Regions from separate parts of the Flavobacterium sp. B330r genome, predicted to be linked through region 2. Evidence: riboswitches for the same ligand, from Rfam matches in the RefSeq annotation. Region 2 holds a riboswitch; the other holds the start of a gene.

Region 1 (8,882 bases), 2.0 Mb from region 2:
TTTTGCATCGCTGTTACAAAAGTTCCTTTGGTTTCCCAATGCGCCGAAATACAAAGTATGGCTCTTGGCTTTGGCAATGTTTTGGCTACTTGCTGAAAACCTTGCGTGAAATTATTATCTGCCAATGCATTCATGGGATTTCCGTGTCCAAGAAAAAGTACTGGCATTCGTTCTGTTGGGCCAAAAGTATCTACGGCCGTTTTGAGTGAGCTCAGTTTCATTGCTGCAGCTCCGATAGGTAAAATTGCCATGGTTTTTAGAAAATCTTTACGATTCATTTTTTATAATTAATTGCTTAAAAAGTATCTTTTATTTGTGATACAAAATTGCATTTAATTATAACCAAAGAGGTAACGATTTTCGGAAGAAAGGTTGTGTTTTTAAGAAAGAAGCTTCTTCATTTCTTCTCTAAATTCGGTTGGAGTCATTCCTGCTTTTCGTTTGAAAGCGTGCGTAAAATAGGTTTTTTCATTAAAACCGAGTTCATAACCTATTTCGGCAATGTTTTTATCGGTGGTCATTAATAAGTTTTTGGCTTCAGTCAATTTTCGGGTTTCAATAATTTCCGAAACGCTTTGCTGTAGAATATTCTGGCAGATATTATTTAAGTTGCGCGAAGTCATAAAGAGCTTTTCTGCATAGAAATTAACGTCTTTAGATTCTTTGTAATGCTCTTCTAGTAATCTCAGAAAGTTTTTAAACGTAGAACTTTGAATTTTTTTCGATTCATCATTATTCAAATTCAATTTGCGTCTTTCCGATTCAATAATAGTAAAAAGGGCGCTCAATAATTGTTTGATAACGGCAAGATCAGGAGCTTCTTGTTGGTATTCATCAAAAATAATTTTGCAGATCGTATCTAGTTTTTCAAAACACTGATTGCTCTGCAAACTAATATTTGCTTTGTCATGAAAGGAAGCATAAAGGCTAAAAGTAGTTTCGGCAATAAATTCACTTTTAAATCGTAAAACCCACATATCACAATTACCATCTTTTACAAGAGGTTTTGCGCGATGAATTTTTCCTTGAGTGACAAAACTGATAAAAGGCGCTTCGATTAATTTGGATTGAAAATCTATAAAATGTTCCAGCTGACCTTTATTTCCAATAATAAGTTCTTCAAAATCATGTGCATGAGGTTCGTTTACCGATTGCATAATTTTTTCAGATTCGGCAGTTGTAATTTTAAACATTTTGAAAATCTCAGTCATAGATCAATTTTATAGAATTTTAAAGGTAATTATTATTCTTAGAACATTCTGCTGAAGATAAAAAACAAAGAGGGAAAAAATAATTAAAGCCTTGAAATAGAATCATATAAATTTTATACAAAATCATGTAACAAATTTTCGAGCTATTTTTTTCAATTTTACGAGTCTATGAAAACAAAGTAATAATCATACTTTCAGTTTTTGATGGTATAAAAAGAATTAGAAATGGATACACGAGATGAAAAAAACGATTTATTCCAAGATGGAATTGATCGTACGCAAGAAACCAATTGGGATCCTATTTTAGGATATCAGATGTATTTTCCGAATGATGAAAATAAGCACGAACACCTAAACGAAACAGATTATCCTCTGCACCAGCAAAACACGGGAGATTGGGGAGATGATGCCGATTACGAAGAACTTAGGCATAAAAATAATTTAAATAGAGACATTGCTGAAAATGAAGCAACAAAAACAGACTAAAAATAGAAATAAAGAGCGGAAATTTTCTGCTCTTTTTTTTACTTATCGCAAATTATAAGAAATTAAAAAGTTTGTTATATAATAAGTTAATGAAATTGTGTAAAAAGCGCAAAGGCGGAAATGAGTATTTTTATAGTATTAAAGAAGAAAATATTTATTTAAAAATATTAGGATTATGAAAAGGCAAATAAAAATGAAACTTGCTTTCTTAATTCTTCTTACGGGACTAGCATTTTCTTGTAAAAAGAACGAAAGCACTACAATAGACTCATCCGAAAATGATTCTATTCAAAACACTATTGATACCGTTGGACCAGAAGTGGATACGATTAATATGGATACAACTGTAACAGTTAAAGCCGATACAATTACGAAATAATTATTCGGCAAAAAAATAGTAGAAAGCTGAATCTTAATGATTCAGCTTTTTTGATTTTAGAATCAGATAAAAGAATTGAACGAATGTTAAAAATAAAAACGTTTTTCTCTATATTTGAGAAACAGTTTAACCGTTTCAATGCCTTTTTTTTATTAAACAACTTTAGAAATTACCTTTATTTAGTACGATAATGGAGCTAATAAATAATTTAGACCTTTTTCAAACCGTCTTTAATTCTGCGCCAAATGGAATAGCAGTTTTAAAGTCTTTGTACGATAATAAAGGCAAAATAGAAGATTTTTCAATATTATTGTTTAATACTTATATCATCAACTGGATTGATGATAAAGAATACAAAGAAAAACCATTCAGTAAAGTTTTTTCTAAAATAAATAAAACCAATATTTTAGAACAGTTTATTGAAACTGCAGAAACTGGAGTTACAGCCAATTTTGAACAATGGTATGGAGAAGAAACCAACAAACAATGTTTCAGATTTACTGCTGTAAAACAAGACGATGTTTTGGTGGTAACCATGGAAGATATCACAGAGAAGAAACATGCCGAAACAGCGCTTCATAATGCATTGCTTGATGCAGAAAAACAAAAAAGGCTATACAATTCTATCTTAAACGGAACTCCTGATCTGGTTTACGTATTTAGTCTCGATTATAAATTTACTTACGCAAACAAAGCTTTATTGACGATGTGGGGCAAGTCTGAAGAAGACGCAATCGGACGCGGATTAATTGAAAATGGTTATGAGGACTGGCATGCCGAAATGCATGAAGAAGAAATAGATACTGTAGTGGCTACGAAAAAACCACTTCGAGGAACAGTTTCTTTTCCGCATGCAGAACTGGGAAGAAGAATTTACGATTATATTTTTGTTCCCGTTTTTAATGAAAATGGAGAAGTAGAGTTTGTTGCTGGAACAACACGTGATATTACAGAAAGCAAGCAAGCACAGGAAAAATTGCAGCAAAGTGAGAATCGTTTTCGCAAAATGATTCATCAAACGCCAGCTCCGACTTTAGTGCTTAAAGGTGATGATCTTATTATTGAGCAGATCAATAAGCATATGCTGCAAATGATTGGACGAGGAGAAGAAATTATTGGCATGCGACTGATTGATGTTTTGCCAGAACTCGAAGGACAATATGTGTGGGAACAAGTTTTAAAGGTTTATAATGAAGGAATTCCTTTTGATCAAAGTGAAGTTTTGGTACCGCACAATCGTACAGGTGAATTAAAAAACTATTATTATAATTTGGCTTATCGTCCGTTGATTGAAGATGGAGAGATAACAGGAATGATACAAGTGGCGGTTGAAGTTACGCAACAAGTTGTAGCACGTCAAAAAATGGAAGAAAGTGAAAGCCGTTTCCGAGCTTTAATCAACGCATCATCTGATTTGGTTTATAGAATGGATGCCGATTGGATGATTATGCAAGATCTAGAAGGAGACGGACGCTTGGCCACTCAAAGAGAACGTGGTGTCAATTGGTTGGATAAATTTATTCATTCAAGCGATTTGCAGATGGCTGTACATCTTATTTCTAAATCGATAGTAGAAAAATCCATTTTTGAAATGGAGCACAGGGTTATAAATAAAGACGATTCTGTTAGCTGGGTTTTCTCTAGAGTAGTACCGATATTAGACGATCAAGAAAAAATTATTGAATGGTTTGGTGCATCGAGTGATATTACTTCGCAGAAAGAACTTCAAAATGTTATTGCAGAAAGTGGGGAACGATTTAGACAGCTTGCAGATTTGGTTCCTCAAATTATTTGGACAGCCAATTCAGAAGGTTTTGTTGATTATTACAATAGCCGCTGGTACGAATATACGGGTTACATAGAAGATGAATTTGGAGATCCAAGCTGGATTTCAAAATTACATGCAGATGATGTTTATTTAGTGTCAAAAATGTGGTACGAAAGTGTTCATGCCGGAGTTCCTTATCAGACGGAATTTCGTTTAAAAAATGCCAATACAGGAGAATACCGCTGGTTTTTAAGTAAAGCGCTTCCTATTAGAGATAAAGAAGGCATCATTACCAATTGGTTTGGTACCTGTACAGATATTCATGAACAAAAATCGATTACTGAAAAACTTGAAATTTTGGTAAAAGATCGTACTAAAGAACTGCAAAGATCTAACGACGATTTACAGCAGTTTGCGCATGTTGCTTCGCATGATTTAAAAGAACCGGTTCGAAAGATAAAAACTTTTTTAAGCCGTCTAGAAGATCATATGGCAGGACAGTTTGACGAATCTTCATCAAAATATATTGAACGAATTCATGTCGCGGCAGATCGAATGTTTAATATGATTGATGGTGTATTAGCGTATTCGAAAATGAATGCCGATTCGCAAAAAACGACAATAGTCGATTTAAATGAAGTTATTAAAAATATAGAAACAGATCTTGAAATTGCGCTTCAAAATACAAATGGGACCATTTATTTTGAAGAACTTCCTATTATAGAAGGTGCTTCAGTATTGTTGTATCAGCTGTTTTATAATCTTATTAATAATTCTATTAAATTTGCTAAAGAAGATACTCCGCCAGAAATAAGTATTACAGCAACAGAACAAATTGAAGAAGGGAACAGAATTGCGATAATTACAGTAGAAGATAACGGAATTGGTTTTGATCTTGATCAAACAGGACGAATTTTTGAAACCTTTACACGCTTAAATTCTAAGGATCGTTATGAAGGAACGGGGTTAGGGTTATCGCTTTGCAAAAAAATAGCCGAACGTCACGGCGGAAGTATTACAGCCACAGGAATTGCTAATAAAGGAGCCATTTTTATTATAACATTGCCATTTGAGCAAAAAGTAAAAGACATTTAAGTATGCAAGAAAAGATGATTTTATTGGCAGATGACGATCAGGATGATGCAGAAATGTTTTGCGAAGCATTGGCAGAAATAGATGAAAGTATTGTTTGTCATTGTTCAGAAAATGGTAGCGGTGTGCTAAATACGCTGAAAAATCAGGAGAAGATTCCAGAAATTGTTTTTCTAGATTTAAATATGCCAGTTATGAACGGCTGGGAATGTCTGAAGCAATTAAAATCAGAAGAACGATATAGAGATATTCCTGTAATTATGATTTCTACTTCTTCATACATAAATGATATGGATACGGCTGCCAATCTTGGAGCGCTCTGCTATTTTGTGAAACCAAATAATTTTGACGACTTAAAACAGGTCTTGAGATTAATTACTTCAAACCTTGAAAATGGAGTAAAAGAAACTTTTTCAAATCTTGAAAAGAATAAATATTTGCATGTTTTTCTTGCAGAATAAAACGATGTTTTCTTTTCTTGAAAAGCAAAACGTATGAATTTCTTTTATAAAAAAAGGGCTTGCTAAAAAGTGTTTTTTATTTTAAGATGTTGATTTTTAAAATCTTGAATTGTATTGAAAGGTTATTTTAATAAAAAAAAATAAAAAAAAATAAAAAAAATGATTTTAAACTTGACTAATTCGGTAGAATTAATATATATTTGTATCACAGAAAATTTATATAATGATACTTATCCAGAAAGACTGAGGGAATAGGCCCATTGAAGTCTTAGCAACCTGTTGCCGAATAAGGTGCTAAATCCTTCCGCTGTGTGCGGGTAGATAAGAAAGATTTCTCCGTAAATCTGTTTAAGATCATCCAATTTAAAATCTTTATTATGAAAGCAGAATCCATTTTGTACGCCAGTTATGAACTCTTGAATTCCATTTTTGAAGAAAACAGTTTTGCTTTTTTCTGAAAGCGAAAAGACTAGTTTCTCTCCAATTTCTTTTATAAACAACAATATCGCTAATGACTTTTTTCATTGGCCTAAAATTCTTTTGTCTAATCTTAAAACTAAAAATAAAATGAAAAAAATACTATTCGGTTTTGCTTTGCTTTTTGGAGCTTTTCAAACTCAAGCGCAGGAAAATAATTTACAATTAAAAGGGACTGTTGTCGATACCGTAGCGCAATACGTTTACCTGCAAAAGTTTCACAATAAAATGTTTACTACAATCGATTCGGTAAAAGTAAAAGATGGAAATTTTAGTTTTAAAACAAAAGTAAAAACACCAGAATTATACGGATTAAGTGTCAATACAGAAAGTTCGCCTTTGTATATTTTTCTTGAAAAAGACCCGATTGCAGTAAAACTGAGTCCGAAGAAATATTATACTGCTTCTGTAGTTGAAGGTTCGGCTTCTCAAGATTTGTTCGAAATCTATAAAAAGAGCAAAGATGTAGAAATCAGTAAATTCATAACCGAACATCCAAAATCTATTGTTTCGGCTTATGTATTGTACAGAAACTGGTCTTATAGATTAACGCCGGAGCAGATTACACAAAATATTGCTTTGCTGGATAAAAGTCTTCAAAATACCACTTACGTGAAAGAATTAAAAGAACTGGCTATTGTTTTAGACGGATTAGCAGTTGGTAAAAAAGCCCCTGATTTTACAGCCAATGATCCTGACGGAAAGCCAGTTCGACTTTATGACAATTTAAAGGGAGGTTATACTCTAGTTGATTTTTGGGCTTCATGGTGCGGGCCATGCCGAAGAGAGAATCCGAATATTGTAGCCGCTTACAAAGAATTTCATGATAAAGGATTCAACATTGTAGGGATTTCTCTAGATAAAAAGAAAGAAAACTGGATTAAAGGAATCCAAGATGATAATTTAACCTGGACACATGTTTCAGATTTGCTTTTCTGGAACAGTGCTGTTGCTAAATTATACGGTGTAAGAGCTATTCCAGGAAATTATTTAGTGGATTCTAAGGGAATAATCGTCGCTAAAAATCTGCACGGAGAAGAATTACAAGCTACACTAAAAACGCTTTTAGAAAATAAAATTTAATAAAGAAATACGCAATTTTGTCATTCCTCGAAATGACAAAAATTGAGAAGGAATACATATTAGTTAATTTAAAATGATAAGGAAATGAATGCGATTGAGCCAACAACAAAACCAACAGAGCCTGAATGTTACTTTTCTAAGTTTAGAGAAAATACAGTAGGAATTGATCATACTTTCGAATCGGTTTACGGAGAACAAAATCTGGTTTACGCAGACTGGGTTGCCAGCGGAAGATTATACCATCCGATCGAAGATATAATGCTCAATAAAATTGGTCCAATGATTGCCAATACGCATTCACTTTCAAGTCAGACAGGAAAAACCTCTACTTATGCTTATCAGCATGCGAGAGATATTATTAAAAAATCGGTTAATGCCAACGAATCAGATGTTTTGGTAACTACTGGAAGCGGTATGACGGCAGCTTTATCAAAACTGCAGCGTATTATGGCACTTCGAACAAAATCGGAAGAAGACAGACCTGTGGTTTTTATTACGCACATGGAGCACCATTCTAATCAGGTTTCGTGGTATGAAACCAATGCCGAAGTAGTTATTCTTCCTCCTGATGAGAACAATTTGGTTGATCCAAAAGTTCTTGTTGAAGTAATTGAAAAATATGCAGACAGAAGCTTAAAAATAGGTTCGTTTACGGCTTGTTCGAACGTTACAGGAATTATTACGCCTTATCACGAACTAGCCAAAATCATGCACCAAAACGGCGGACTTTGTTTTGTAGATTTTGCAGCTTCGGCGCCGTATGTCAAAATCGATATGCATCCAAAAGATCCAGAAGAACAATTGGACGCTATTTTCTTTTCTCCGCATAAATTTTTAGGAGGACCTGGAACTTGTGGTATTTTGGTTTTCAATGAAAAATTATACCAATCTGATTTTCCGGATAATCCGGGCGGAGGAAATGTAAAATGGACCAATCCGCTAGGAAAATATTGTTACAGCGATGTAATAGAAGTGAGAGAAGATGGTGGAACGCCTGGATTTCTTCAAGTTATTAGAACAGCATTGGCTTTAGAATTAAAAGAGCAAATGGGCGTGGAGAAAATTAAAGAAAGAGAAAAAGAACTGCTTGATCTTTGTTTTTCAAGACTTCAAAAAATAGAAGGTTTATCTATTTTAGGAGATTTAACTACAGAAAGAATTGGTTGTGTTTCTTTTGTGATCGAAGACATTCATTATAATTTGATCGTAAGGCTTTTAAATGACCGTTTCGGAATTCAGGTTCGTGGCGGCTGGTCCTGTGCGAGTACTTATGCACATTATCTGTTCAATATTAACGAAAAGAAATCGGCAGAAATTACCAATGAATTATTGCAGCGAAATCAAACCAATAAACCAGGTTGGGTGCGTTTGTCACTGCATCCGATTATGAGCAATGAAGAGCTTTTTTATACCTGCGATGCAATTGAAAAAGTAGCTCTGAATTATAAAAAATGGAAAAAAGATTATGAATATAATCCGGTTTCAAATGAATTTGAAAATCCGGAAATTAAAGATACGATCGCAAGAGAAGTAAACGAATGGTTTAAGTTAGTTTAAGTATAGTTAGTTAAGTTCTAAACCTGACAGGTTTTTAAAACCTGTCAGGTTTCCAATGAGATAATATTCCGTAGGAATATCTCGTCGGTAGAAAAAAAATGGTTGTGTTTTACGTTGTGTCCTGTAGGGACACCTGTATAATTGAATTATGTATCTGCGCTCTTAATCAGACGTTCCTACGGAACGTGCAAATGTGCGTTGAAATCTGATTCTACCAACCAGACATTCCTAACGGAATGTTTTTTAGAATTATTTATGCGACTCGATAATCTTCTCTCTATGCGCCAATCCCCAATTGACTAAGGTTTCTGTAACAGGAAGCACGGATTTTCCATATTCGGTAATGGCGTAAACGACAGTTGCAGGTT
Region 2 (8,882 bases):
CGCATTCTCCTTTTGTGTATCAGGAAGAAGACGAACAAATCGAAGAAAGAATTGTTCGCTTCAGAACCGTTGGAGATATGAGTTGTACAGCGGCAGTTGAATCTTACGCAGCAACAATCGAAGAAGTAGTTGGAGAAATCAGATCATCAACTATTTCTGAAAGAGGTGCCAGAATCGATGATAAACGTTCTGAAGCTGCAATGGAAAAGAGAAAACAACAAGGATACTTTTAATTTTTGGTAAGAAGTTAAAAGTTAGATGTAAGGAGTTGATTGTAAGAGGTTAACAACGGAGTAAAATTCAAAGATTCAAAAAAACAAAATATTTAAAAGTAAGGTTGAAAACTTGAAACCTGAAACTTTTAAAACTTGAAACAAAATAAGATGGACGTTTTAAAAATAGCAACAGCAGGAAGTGTAGATGACGGAAAAAGTACTTTGATCGGGAGATTATTGTACGATACAAAATCATTGACGACTGATAAGATAGAAGCAATCGAAAAAAGCAGTAAACAAAAAGGATACGATTACCTTGATTTTTCTTTGGCAACTGATGGTTTAGTAGCAGAAAGAGAACAAGGAATCACGATTGATGTTGCGCACATTTATTTTTCGACTGCAAAGAAAAGTTACATTATTGCCGATACTCCAGGGCACGTAGAATATACTAGAAACATGGTTACAGGAGCTTCAACTTCTCAGGTTTCTATCATTTTGATTGATGCTAGAAAAGGGGTAATTGAGCAGACTTACCGTCACTTTTTTATCAATAATTTATTGAGAGTAAAAGAAGTAATCGTTGCCATCAACAAAATGGACTTAGTAGATTACTCAGAAGAAGTTTTCAATAAAATCAAAGCTGATTTTCAGGCATTAAATGCAAAAAGTACTTTCAAGGAACAAAATGTAAGTTACATTCCTTTAAGTGCAATCAACGGTGGAAACGTGGTTGATAAATCAGAAAATATGCCTTGGTATGACGGACAAACAGTATTGGAACATTTAGAAGGATTACATGCTTCTGATGTTTTTGAAGCAGGTAAAGCACGTTTTCCGGTTCAAACAGTGATTCGTCCAAAAACTGAAGAATACCACGATTTTAGAGGTTACGCAGGAAAATTATACGGAAACTCAATTAAAGTTGGAGATGCCGTAACGGTTCTTCCTTCTTTAACAGAATCAAAAGTATCTAAAATTCACTTTTTCGATAAAACATTTGATGAAGCCGTTGCAGGTTCTTCAATTACAATCGAATTAGAAAATGATATCAATGTAACAAGAGGTGACATGATTGTAAAATCAAGCGAGCTTCCAAAAATTGAAAAAGATATTACTACGACAGTTTGCTGGATGGACAGTAAAAAACTGGTTCCAGGAACTAAATATTTGGTACAACACAATACAAACAGAGTGTTAGCAAAAGTAGAAAGCATCAAAAATACGATTGCAACAGATTACTCAGGAACAACAGAAGCTTCTCAATTAGCTATTAACGAAATTGGAGAAGTAACGATCAAATTAAGCAAACCGTTATATTTTGATTCGTACAACGAAAACAAATCAAACGGAGCTTTCATCTTAATTGATACAGCAACTAACACAACAGCAGGAGTAGGATTCATTAGATAGTTGATGGTTTTTAGTTGATAGTTGATGGTTTTTAGAGCCAACAACCAACAACCAGCAACCGACAACCAAAAACTCAAAAGAGAAATGGAAAGTTTTAGAACAGAAATAGAAAATCCGGTAGTTCAGAAGGAGATTATCGAATTAGAAAAAAAGATTCACTTATTCCGTGGAGGAAAAATTGATGATGAGCGTTTTCGTAGTCTTCGTTTAGCGCGTGGAATTTATGGTCAGCGTCAGGAAGGCGTTCAGATGATTCGTATCAAATTGCCTTATGGTAAAGTGACCAGCGAGCAATTAGTGCGTATCACGCAGGTTTCTGATGAATATTCTACAGGACGTTTGCATATTACAACACGTCAGGATATTCAGATTCACTACGTGAGTTTAGACAGAACACCAGAACTTTGGGCAGATTTGGCTAAAGACGATATCACACTTCGTGAAGCTTGTGGAAACACAGTGAGAAATATTACAGGAAGCGAATTGGCTGGAGTTGACGTAAACGAACCATTTGATGTTTCGCCTTATGCACACGGACTTTTTCAATATCTGTTAAGAAATCCAATTTGTCAGGAAATGGGACGTAAATTTAAAATTTCGTTCTCTTCTTCAGACGAAGATACTGCTTTGAGTTACTTGCACGATTTAGGATTTATTCCGAAAATTAAGGACGGACAACGTGGATTTAAAATCATGTTTGGAGGAGGTTTAGGATCTCAGCCAGCACATGCTGAATTACTTTCGGAGTTTGTTCCGGTAAACGAAATCATCCCAACAGCAGAAGGAATCATCCGTATTTTCGACAGATACGGAGAACGTGCAAAAAGAATGAAAGCGCGTATGAAATTCTTAATCAAAGAAATGGGGAAAGATGCTTTTCTTGATTTGGTTGAAAAAGAGAAAAAAGCCATCGCTTTTGAAACATACGAAATTGATACAACCGCTTTTGACGGTCCAATTCCAGAACCAGTTTTAGAAGTTCCGCAAGTTACAATCGAAGATACAGAAGCATATGAAGCATGGAAAAAATCGAATGTAATTAAGCAGAAACAAGACGGTTATTATGCTATCGGAATCAAAGTCTTATTAGGTGATTTTTATACTGATAAAGCCAGATTATTAGCCGCTTTAATTAAAAATTACGCAGCAAATGAATTACGTTTTTCATTGCGTCAAAATATTGTAATACGTCACGTAAAAGAAGAGAATTTACCATTCTTTTACCAAGAATTAGCCAAATTGGATTTTGTTCAGTTAGGATATAATTCAGTTGGAGATATTACGGCATGTCCGGGTACTGATACTTGCAACTTGGGGATTGCAAGTAGTACCGGTATTGCAGAAGAATTAGAAAGAGTTTTAACGGCTGAATATCCTCAGTATTTAAACAATCGCGAAATCGAAATTAAAATTTCTGGTTGTATGAATGCTTGCGGACAGCACAATATGTCTGCAATCGGATTCCAAGGAATGTCTATTAACTCAGGAAAACTGGTTGCTCCAGCGTTACAGGTTTTATTAGGCGGAGGAAGATTAGGAAACGGAGCAGGACGTTTTGCCGATAAAGTAATCAAAATTCCAAGCCGTAGAGGACCAGATGCTTTGCGTACCATCTTAAATGATTTTGATGCCAATGCAAACGGAGAAAAATTCCTAAACTATTACGATCTGAAAGGAGAAAAATATTTCTACGAAATCTTAAAACCTTTCGCAGACGTAACCAATTTAACAGAAGCTGATTTTGTGGATTGGGGTAATGCAGACAATTACGTAAAAGCAGTTGGAGTTGGAGAATGTGCTGGGGTAGTGATTGATTTAGTAGCGACATTATTGTTTGAAGCGAAAGAGAAATTGATTTTGGCTCAAGAATCTTTCGACGAGAAAAAATGGTCAGATGCAATCTATCATGCTTATGCAGGATTTGTAAATGGAGCAAAAGCTTTGTTATTGTCAGAAAACCAAAAAACAAATCATCATGCAGGAATTGTAGACTTGTTTGATACTGTTTTTATCGAAACTAGTAAAATAGAATTGAATTCAACTTTTAAAGACTTGGTTTACCAAATCAATAAAAATGAACCATCTGAAGCTTTCGCTAAAGAGTACATTGCACAAGCAACAGTTTTCTTTGACAAAATCGAAACTTTCAGAGCACAGGAATTAGCAAATGCATAATATAAAACCCAAAATAACTTTAGTCGGTGCAGGTCCGGGCGATCCCGATTTACTTACGCTAAAAGCTGTAAAAGTATTGGCTGAAGCAAATGTGGTTTTATACGACGCTTTGGCCAACGAAGAAATTCTGGACTACGCGCCTAAAAATGCGATTCGAATTTTTGTTGGAAAAAGAATCGGAAATCATGCTTATACGCAGGATCAAATCAATCAATTGATTGTAGATAATGCTTTGACTTACGGAAACGTAGTTCGATTAAAAGGCGGGGATCCATTTATTTTTGGAAGAGGTGGTGAAGAAGTGGAATTTGCAGAAAGTTTCGGAATTGAAACCATTGTTGTTCCAGGAATTTCATCTGTAGTTGCCGTTCCTGCAAGTCAGGGAATTTCAATAACAAAAAGAGGCGTTTCAGAAAGCTTTTGGGCTATTACAGGAACAACATCTGATAGAAAATTATCTTCAGACGTGGCTTTAGCGGCGCAATCATCAGCAACAGTTGTGATTTTGATGGGAATGCACAAATTGCCTCAAATCATCGATTTGTTTCAAAAAGAAGATAAAGGAAATTTACCAGTTGCGATCATCCAAAACGGAACAACAGCGGAAGAAAAAATAGGCGTTGGAACTGTAGATTCGATTTTAGAAGTTGTAAAAGAAAAAGAATTAGGTTCACCAGCCATTATTGTTTTGGGCGAGGTTGTCCGCGAAAGCAATAAACTAAAAGGATTTTACGAAGAATTTCTATCAAAAGAAACCATTCATTAAAATAATTATATGTTCCGTTAGGAACAATTCGTTGGTAAATCATCTAATTTTGTTTAGATGAAATTAAATTAAAATGGAACAAAACGAATTATATCCAATATTTCTAAAGCTTCACAATTTAAATGTACTAATTGTAGGTGGAGGAAATGTAGGTCTGGAAAAGCTTTCTTTCTTGCTAAAATCAAGTCCGAACGCAAATGTTGAGGTAGTGGCAAAAGAATTTCATTTAGAAATAAAAGTTTTGGCTGAAAAACATCCTTCGATTAAATTGACGGAATCGAAGTTTAAAAAGAAAATGCTCAAAAAGCGTCACATGGTAATTGCCTGTACAGACGATTTGAAAGTAAATAAAAAGGTTTACGATTTAGCGAGAAAACGTTATTTGATTTGCAATATAGCCGATACGCCAGATTTATGTGATTATTATTTGGGCGGAATCGTAACAAAAGGAAATGTAAAAATTGCCATTTCAACCAACGGAAAATCACCAACAACAGCCAAAAGGCTTCGGGAGTTTTTTGAAGAAGTAATTCCTCAGGATATCAACCAAATGGTTGAGAATCTGAACGAATATCGAAAAACCTTAAAAGGCAATTTTGAAGAAAAGGTTAAACGAATGAATGAGATAACCGATTCATTGAAAAATAAAGAGTAAAAAAGTTTCGGAAAGAAATTAATGATAAAAATCATTGAAAGTACAAGGATTTATTCGTTTCTTTGCGTTATTAAGAATGATTATAAACAACAACATAATGATTAAAACAGATATACTTATAATTGGAGCAGGCCCAACAGGTTTATTTGCCGTATTCGAGGCAGGATTGTTAAAATTAAAATGCCACATTTTAGATGCTCTTCCACAACCAGGAGGACAGCTATCAGAGTTATATCCAAAAAAACCAATTTATGATATTCCTGGATTCCCAGAAGTATTAGCCGGAGATTTAGTTGACGGATTAATGGAGCAAATCAAACAATTTGAGCCAGGATTTACTTTAGGAGAGCGTGCTGAAACAGTTGAAAAGCAAGAAGACGGAACTTTCATTGTAACATCAAACAAAGGAACTAAATTCCACGCACCAGTTATCGCAATCGCTGGAGGTTTAGGAAGTTTCGAGCCTCGTAAACCACTTATCGAAGATATCGAGTTTTATGAAGATAAAGGAGTAAAATACTTCATCAAAAATCCTGAGAAATTCAGAGATAAAAGAGTTGTAATTGCAGGAGGAGGAGATTCAGCATTAGACTGGAGTATCTTCTTAGCAAATGTAGCTTCAGAAGTAACTTTGATTCACAGAAGAAACGAATTCAGAGGAGCTTTAGATTCTGTAGAAAAAGTACAGGAATTAAAATCAGCTGGAAAAATCAAATTAGTAACTCCAGCAGAAGTTATCGGAATCAATGGTGCTGAACACGTTGAGTCACTAGATATTGAAGAAAACGGAGCACACCGTAAAATCGAATGTGACTATTTCATCCCACTTTTTGGATTAACACCAAAATTAGGTCCAATTGGAGACTGGGGATTAGAAATCGAAAAAAATGCAATTAAAGTAAACAATGCATTAGATTACCAAACAAACATTCCGGGAATCTTTGCTATTGGAGACGTAAATACATACCCAGGAAAATTAAAGTTGATCCTTTGTGGTTTCCACGAAGCAACTTTAATGTGCCAAGCTGCATACGGAATCATCAATCCAGGTAAAAAATACGTATTGAAATATACAACGGTTTCTGGTGTAGACGGTTTCGACGGAACTCGTAAAGAAGCTCCAAAAGCGGTTGTTAAGGCGATTGTTTAATCGAAGGAGCTAAGGTTCTAAGGGACTAAGGCGCTAAGGTTTTTTAAATATCTTAAAGCCCAAACTTTTAAAGTTTGGGCTTTTTTAATTAATCCCAGAGGGATGACATATTTATAGAAAAGAAATAATTACGTTTATGTAAGAGCTCCAGCGGAGCGAAATATTATGTCGCTCCGCTGGAGCTTTTGTGTTGTACACGTTGTTTTTTTATAAATATTATGCTCCTCCGAAGCTAAACCACGTAAAAGATAAAATCTTAGAACCTTAGCATCTAAGTCCCTCAGAACCTTAGAAAAAAAACATTTGCAAATAGAAAGCCTATTTCATACCTTTGCACTGTTCTTAAAATTATTGTCAGTTATCACGAAAGGCGGAGGGATAGACCCGATGAAACCTTAGCAACCCTTTATCATAAAGAAGGTGCTAAATTCTACTTTATACGACATTTTCCAGTATTAAAGATAGATAACACAAATACATACTCGTATTTCTCAAAACTTTTCTCGATAACATATAATATTTACTGAAACAGATTCTATATCAGGAGCGAATCATTGGCGCATTTTTGCAGTCAACAGTTCCCGCTTTTCGTTGCAATCTTTTGCTTTTTTAAAGAAAAAAATCAAAAGGATTTCCACTTCAATCGGGGCTAATGAGCCAGCAATAGTGCACTTTTGGAATTAATGTGAACAAAAAAATATCCGAAGCAAACCTAACAGGTTTTAAAACCTGTTAGGTTTAAACTTCACAATCATAATAAAAAAACTTAGCATCTTAGAACCTTAGTATCTCAGAAGCTAAAAAAAGAAGCCATGGCAATAACAATTCAAGAAGCAATAAAAAAAAATATCCTAATCCTAGATGGAGCAATGGGAACAATGTTGCAGCGCTATAATTTCTCAGAAGAAGATTTTAGAGGAGAGCGTTTCAAAGATTTTCCACATCCGTTAAAAGGAAACAACGATTTACTATCCCTAACACAACCACAAGCGATCCGCGATGTTCATGCCGCTTATTATGAAGCTGGTGCTGACATTGTAGAAACCAATACTTTCTCGGGAACGACAATCGGTATGGCCGATTATCACATGGAAGATTTGGTTTACGAGTTAAACTATGAATCGGCAAAAATCGCAAGACAAGTAGCCGATGAGTTTACCGCAAAAAATCCGGAAAAACCACGTTTCGTAGCGGGTTCAATTGGGCCGACAAACCGTACAGCAAGTATGTCGCCAGATGTAAACGATCCAGGATACAGAGCCGTCACTTTTGACGATTTACGAATTGCTTACAAACAACAAGCAGAAGCTTTAATGGATGGTGGATGCGATTTACTTTTAGTAGAAACGATTTTCGATACACTAAATGCAAAAGCAGCACTTTTTGCAATTGAAGAAGTAAAAGAAGAACGCAACATCGATATTCCAATCATGGTTTCGGGAACAATTACAGATGCGTCTGGAAGAACACTTTCTGGACAAACTGTAGAAGCGTTTTTGATTTCAGTTTCGCATATTCCGTTATTAAGTGTAGGATTCAATTGCGCTCTTGGAGCCGATTTGTTGAAACCATACTTAAAAACATTAGCACATAATACAAGCTTTAATGTTTCGGCACATCCAAACGCAGGATTGCCAAACGCATTCGGACAATACGATGAAAAGCCAGAACAAACTCAGGCTTTCATTAAAGAATATTTAGATGATAATTTGATTAATATTATTGGTGGTTGTTGCGGAACAACTCCAGATCATATCCGATTAATGGCTGAGGTTGCGAAGGATTATAAGCCGAGAGTGGCGCCAGTAACTGTATAGTCTAATTTTTGAAATATTAAATATGAAATTTAAATATCTGGTTTTATTAGTTTTTCTTTCAACTTTACTTACGCAATGTGCTTCGTCAGCAAGCATCGAAGGAATGACAGTTAAAGATTATAAAGCCGAAAAGAAAATTGGAGATAAAATTTTCATTAAGTCTGTTACAGGCGGAAAAAAAACAAATCCTTTATGGACATCTAAGATTTCTAATGAAAATTTTGGAGAAGCATTTAAAAAATCTGTTATTGAATCGGAAGTATTTTCGAAAATAGATTCGATTACAAATGATGAGGATTGGGTTCTTGAAATTAATTTAGTTTCTGTTGATCAGCCTTTTTTTGGTGCGACTTTTACAGTCAAGACTGCAATAGAATATAAATTGTATTACAAAAATGAATTAAAGTTTAGTAAGAATATACAACAATCAGGTAGTGCTAAAATGTCAGATGCTCTTATAGGGGTAAAACGATTACGATTAGCTAATGAAGTTTCGGCAAAAAATAATATAAAAGAGTTACTTCGATCACTAAACGAAATTTCTTTATAGATAATAATTTTAAATAATTAAATAAAGAAATTATTGAATGAAGTATTTACGAATAATAGTATCAGTATTTGTACTTTTTGGTTTGTTTGGTTTCGGAAGTAAGAAAAGAGAGAAGCCATCTGATTTTTATTTTGTAATTAA

The links. A riboswitch is a leader RNA that binds a small molecule or an ion and turns the genes downstream of it on or off. The one in region 2 is predicted to bind S-adenosylmethionine.
Region 1: another riboswitch for S-adenosylmethionine. It lies ahead of QLQ95_RS01890 (redoxin domain-containing protein); the one in region 2 lies ahead of QLQ95_RS10915 (homocysteine S-methyltransferase family protein).

The regions. Positions count from the first base shown of each region.
Region 1 is NZ_CP124860.1:420,237-429,118, reverse strand. It holds gene ygiD (4,5-DOPA-extradiol-dioxygenase) at 1-221, opposite strand, end outside; gene QLQ95_RS01920 (helix-turn-helix domain-containing protein) at 381-1,211, opposite strand; gene QLQ95_RS01915 (hypothetical protein) at 1,437-1,697, shown strand; gene QLQ95_RS01910 (hypothetical protein) at 1,873-2,076, shown strand; gene QLQ95_RS01905 (PAS domain-containing sensor histidine kinase) at 2,267-4,939, shown strand; gene QLQ95_RS01900 (response regulator) at 4,942-5,397, shown strand; SAM riboswitch class I at 5,625-5,725, shown strand; gene QLQ95_RS01895 (hypothetical protein) at 5,773-5,922, opposite strand; gene QLQ95_RS01890 (redoxin domain-containing protein) at 5,965-6,957, shown strand; gene QLQ95_RS01885 (aminotransferase class V-fold PLP-dependent enzyme) at 7,042-8,514, shown strand; gene QLQ95_RS01880 (winged helix-turn-helix transcriptional regulator) at 8,764-8,882, opposite strand, start outside.
Region 2 is NZ_CP124860.1:2,402,776-2,411,657, forward strand. It holds gene cysD (sulfate adenylyltransferase subunit CysD) at 1-233, shown strand, start outside; gene QLQ95_RS10890 (sulfate adenylyltransferase subunit 1) at 384-1,628, shown strand; gene QLQ95_RS10895 (HEPN domain-containing protein) at 1,713-3,803, shown strand; gene cobA (uroporphyrinogen-III C-methyltransferase) at 3,796-4,569, shown strand; gene QLQ95_RS10905 (precorrin-2 dehydrogenase/sirohydrochlorin ferrochelatase family protein) at 4,643-5,224, shown strand; gene QLQ95_RS10910 (NAD(P)/FAD-dependent oxidoreductase) at 5,322-6,374, shown strand; SAM riboswitch class I at 6,730-6,846, shown strand; gene QLQ95_RS10915 (homocysteine S-methyltransferase family protein) at 7,187-8,191, shown strand; gene QLQ95_RS10920 (hypothetical protein) at 8,214-8,741, shown strand; gene QLQ95_RS10925 (hypothetical protein) at 8,779-8,882, shown strand, end outside.